DNA from 2 places in the Streptomyces tendae genome. Region 1 is predicted to be linked to the other one. Evidence: riboswitches for the same ligand, from Rfam matches in the RefSeq annotation. Region 1 holds a riboswitch; the other holds the start of a gene.

Region 1 (2,192 bases):
TGGCCCGGGTGGACGCCCCGCTCGGCGAGCAGGTGCGCGATGCGGTGGGTGAGCACACGGGTCTTGCCGGAGCCGGCTCCGGCCACGATGAGCAGGGGGGAGCCGGAGTGCACGACGGCGGCGCGCTGGTTGTCGTTCAGGCCCTCCAGCAGCGCGGCGGCGTCGATCACCGGGCGGGGGGCGCCATCCCGGTAGTAGGCGTCCCGCTCCGGGGGCGCGTCGAACTTCCCGCCGAACAGGTCGTCCGGAAGGGGCTCCGGGGCGTGCTCGTCCTCGGGTGGCGGCGGGGGCTCGTCCGCGGGGCCCCGCTGGGCCTGGAGGTCCGCCAGGAAGCTGTCGTCAAAGAGGCTGCTCATCGCTCTCCGAGTCTAGGGCGCCGCACCGACAACCCGGGGCCGCCCCGGAAACATCACACGGCTTCCCTCGCGGTCCTGCGGCGGGCACCCTCCACGCCCGCCGTGTCACCGAGAGCGACATCACGAACAAGGTCACGAAAATGTATCGGGCATATCACCCATCAACCTTCACAGGGGCCACACCAGTTGGCTACGGTGCGGTTCGGGCCGCTCGTCCCCCGCCGGCGAACCTCGCCGGGCCGTGCGGCCCCCGCCGAATCCGTCACTGTCCGCCGTGGCAGCCGGAGCCGGGGACCCACCGAGACATGGGGTGAATCGGACCACTCCCTCAGGGAGCGGGCCGTAGGGCAACCCTTCCGAACCACCCGCCCGAACCCGACAGCTAACCCGGTAGGCGGAGCACTGGAAGGAGTCGCCTCCCTTGGCGTCGCACCGCAAGTCGCGCACCCCCGGCGCGCGCGTCGCAGGCATACGCACCCCGGCCCTGGCCACGGCCGCGCTCACCTCCGTGGCCCTGCTCTCCCAGACCGCCCAGGCCGCTCCCACGGACGACGACCGGCCGAGCCTGGAGGAGGTCGAGAAGAAGGTCGGCGACCTGTACCGCCAGGCCGAGTCGGCGACCGAGAAGTACAACGCGGCCGAGGAGAAGACCACCAAGCAGCGCAAGCGCGTCGACACCCTGCTCGACGACGTGGCCAAGCGCACCCAGTCGCTGAACGACGCGCGCGAGGAGCTGGGCTCCTACGCCGCCGCCCAGTACCGCACCGGCGCGGGCCTGCCCGACACGGCGACGTTCCTGCTCGCGCAGACCCCGCAGGACCTCTTCGACCAGCGGCGGGTGCTGGACCGGATGACCGGGCGGCAGAAGGACGCGGTCGACGACTACGTCACCCAGCAGTCCGAGACGATGAAGAAGCGCAAGGAGGCCACCGAGAGCCTCCGGACGCTCACCGAGACGCAGGGCGACCTCAAGACGGCCAAGGCCACCGTCCAGAAGAAGCTCGCCGACGCGCGCGGGCTGCTGGCGCAGCTGACCGCAGAGGAGAAGGTGCGGCTCGCCGCGATCGAGAAGCGGAAGCAGGAGGAGGCCGCCCGCAAGGCGGCGGAGCTGGCCCGCCGGCAGGCCGAACAGCAGCAGGCCCAGGACGAGGCCGTGCAGCAGGGCGGCGGCACCTCGGACGGCTCCGGGTCCACGGGCTCCGGGTCCACCGGCTCGACCGACACCCCGCCGGCCGACTCCTCGTACGCCACCAAGGCCGAAAAGGCCCTCGCCTTCGCCCGCGCGCAGATCGGCAAGCCGTACGTCTGGGGCGCGACCGGGCCGGGCTCCTACGACTGCTCCGGACTCACCCAGGCCGCCTGGAAGGCCGCCGGCGTCTCCCTGCCGCGCACCACCTACGACCAGGTGAACGCCGGCACCACCGTCCCGGTGTCCCAGGCCCAGCCCGGCGACCTGGTCTTCTTCTACGACGACGTCACCCACGTGGGCCTCTACATCGGCAACGGCATGATGATCCACGCCCCGAAGCCCGGCACGTACGTGCGCGAGGAGTCCATCTACTACGACGGCGACTCCGCGATCCACAGCATCGTCCGCCCGGCCTGACGGACAGCCGGTCCCGCCTCGTCGCCCTGCCCCCGGCCCGTCCGCGGACAGGGCGACGGCCGGGACACGGCGGTGATCGGTCGGCGCCCTGGCGCTCACGGCCTCCCGGAAGCCAGACTGGCCCCGATGAACGCCGCCGACCTGCCCTTCTTCCGCTATCACCCCGACCCTGTCGCCACCGGGGCCGTCCGCGAGGGCTCCGAGGAGTGCGCCCGCTGTCACCGGCGGAC
Region 2 (2,192 bases), 5.5 Mb from region 1:
GCGTTGGCGCCGAGCGAGCCCTTGTTGTCGGTGGCGTCCAGGTCGAACATCGCCTGGTCGATCAGGCGCTGCTCGGTGGCGTCGTAGCCGACGAGCTCCGGGCCGATCTGCTCGATGACGGCCAGGACGGCCTTCTCGACGCCCTTGCCCAGGTAACGGCCGGCGTCGCCGTCACGGAGTTCGACGGCCTCGAAGGCGCCGGTGGAAGCGCCGGACGGAACGGCGGCACGACCCGTGCTGCCGTCGTCGAGGCCGACCTCGACCTCGACCGTGGGGTTGCCTCGGGAGTCCAGGATTTCCCGGGCTACGACGACGTCGATGGACGGCACGAGCATCTCCTTCTTGGGATGTGACGCGGGTGAGCAGGGCCACGGGGGCCTTGCGAGTCCGAGCCTAACCGGCTCCGGGCGATCGGCCATCTCGCCGCCCGCCTCATGGACAGAACCGAGAGTAAATTGTTTCCGAACGGAACAAAGCCGGTTCGGAAAACCGTGACCGTAATGCGTCCGGACATGACCCCGCCCCGGTGCGTACGGGGGAAGAAACGCACCGGGGCGGGGAGCCCGTGGGAACGGGGAAGGACCTGCGGCCACGCCTTACTTCAGGTGCAGCTGCTGGCCCGGGTAGATGAGGTCGGCGTCGTCGACGATGTCGTCGTTCAGCTTGAACAGCTTCGCCCAGCCGCCCTTGACGTCCTGCTCCGCGGCGATGGAGCTGAGGGTGTCACCCTTGACGACCTTGTACTCGCCGTCGCCCTTCTCGACCTTCTTGCCGGTCGGGGTGGTGACGGTCTTCTTCTCGGCCTTCTGCTCCGTCTGCTTCGGCGCGGCGGGGCGCTCGGCGGAGCGGGAGGCCTTCTGCTCGCTCTCACGGGCCTCGGTGGAGCCGGAGTCCTGCGAGGAGCTCTCGGCGGAGGAGCCGTTGTACGAGGCGCTGGACAGGCCGGTGCCGCAGACCGGCCAGGCGCCCTTGCCCTGGCCCGCGAGGACCTTCTCGGCGATCTCGATCTGCTGGGCCTTGGTGGCCTGGTCGGCGCTGCCGGCGTACTGCGTGCCGCCGTACGCGGCCCAGGTGGAGGCGGAGAACTGCAGACCGCCGTAGTAACCGTTGCCGGTGTTGATGGACCAGTTGCCGCCGGACTCGCACTGGGCGACGGCGTCCCACTCGGACGCGGTGGCGGCGGAGGCGTTGCCGGCCGCCATCAGCGGGGCGGCGACGGCGGCACCGGTCACGCCGGCGATGGCGATGGCACGGGTGGCCTTGGACGGACGACGGTGCTTGCCCTTGCTGGAAAACAGCATGGATGGATCCCCTCACCGACGCCTGCGAGGTGAGCTGTCGGGTTCGGGCCGGTTGAGTTGCCCGGCCGCGTTCCTCACGGAACGCGGCTTCACCCCAAGCCGCCTCCGGCATCACTGCCCGGACACGGCACTTACCTGGGTCCCCCGCTCCTGCCTACGGCGCATGACGCGACGACTGTTCCCGTGCTGCCACTGGCAGGATTCGGCGTGGCGGCAGCCGGGGCCCGCGGTGGCGAGCGATCACGACCGTAGGCACGCGCCTCGCGGAATTTCAAAGACGATCAGGGCTTCTGAGACCTATCTCTCACAGTCTTTATTACGGACATTCAGCCCGAATCATGACGCCAACTGGCGCCCCGTCGAGGGCTTTTCACATGTCCGCCTGTCAGCGGTCCGCGTCCGCCCCGTCGCTCACCAGAAGCCGCTGACCGGGCAGGATGAGGTTCGGGTCTTCTCCGATCACCTGCTGGTTCTCGGCGTAGAGGGCGGTCCACCCACCGGTGAGCGCAAGGGAGTCGGCGATGGACGTCAGGCTGTCCCCGTTCTCGACGGTGTAACGGTCGTCGCCCGCCTCGGGGGTGACCTCGACGGAGGGCGCGGCGTGCCGGCCGGTCGACGCGGGCGCACCGTCCGTGCGCTCGCCCTCCTCGGCGGTGGAGCCGCGATGACGGCCCGGACCGCCATCCTCGGCGTCCGTGACGGCCGAAGAACCGCTGGTCTGCCCCGACTTGTCCGACTCGTCACTGCGGGGGGTGGTGGAGGCGGACGGAGACGTCCTGCCGTCCGCGCCGTCCCGCTTCCCGGTCGAGGTGCCGGTCGTGGCCGATGGAGAGGGAGAAGCGGATGAATCGCTGGTTTCCGGCGAACCGGACGCATCGCTGGAACCGGCGT

The links. Region 1 has a riboswitch for cyclic di-AMP ahead of F3L20_RS03825 (C40 family peptidase). Riboswitches for the same ligand answer to the same signal wherever they lie in the genome.
Region 2: linked by a shared signal. The riboswitch ahead of F3L20_RS28745 (transglycosylase family protein) and the one ahead of F3L20_RS03825 (C40 family peptidase) in region 1 are both predicted to bind cyclic di-AMP.

The regions. Positions count from the first base shown of each region.
Region 1 is NZ_CP043959.1:785,976-788,167, reverse strand. It holds gene pcrA (DNA helicase PcrA) at 1-356, opposite strand, end outside; cyclic di-AMP (ydaO/yuaA leader) riboswitch at 598-770, shown strand; gene F3L20_RS03825 (C40 family peptidase) at 778-1,962, shown strand; gene F3L20_RS03820 (CbrC family protein) at 2,089-2,192, shown strand, end outside.
Region 2 is NZ_CP043959.1:6,282,693-6,284,884, forward strand. It holds gene eno (phosphopyruvate hydratase) at 1-329, opposite strand, end outside; gene F3L20_RS28745 (transglycosylase family protein) at 597-1,301, opposite strand; cyclic di-AMP (ydaO/yuaA leader) riboswitch at 1,306-1,473, opposite strand; gene F3L20_RS28750 (transglycosylase family protein) at 1,687-2,192, opposite strand, start outside.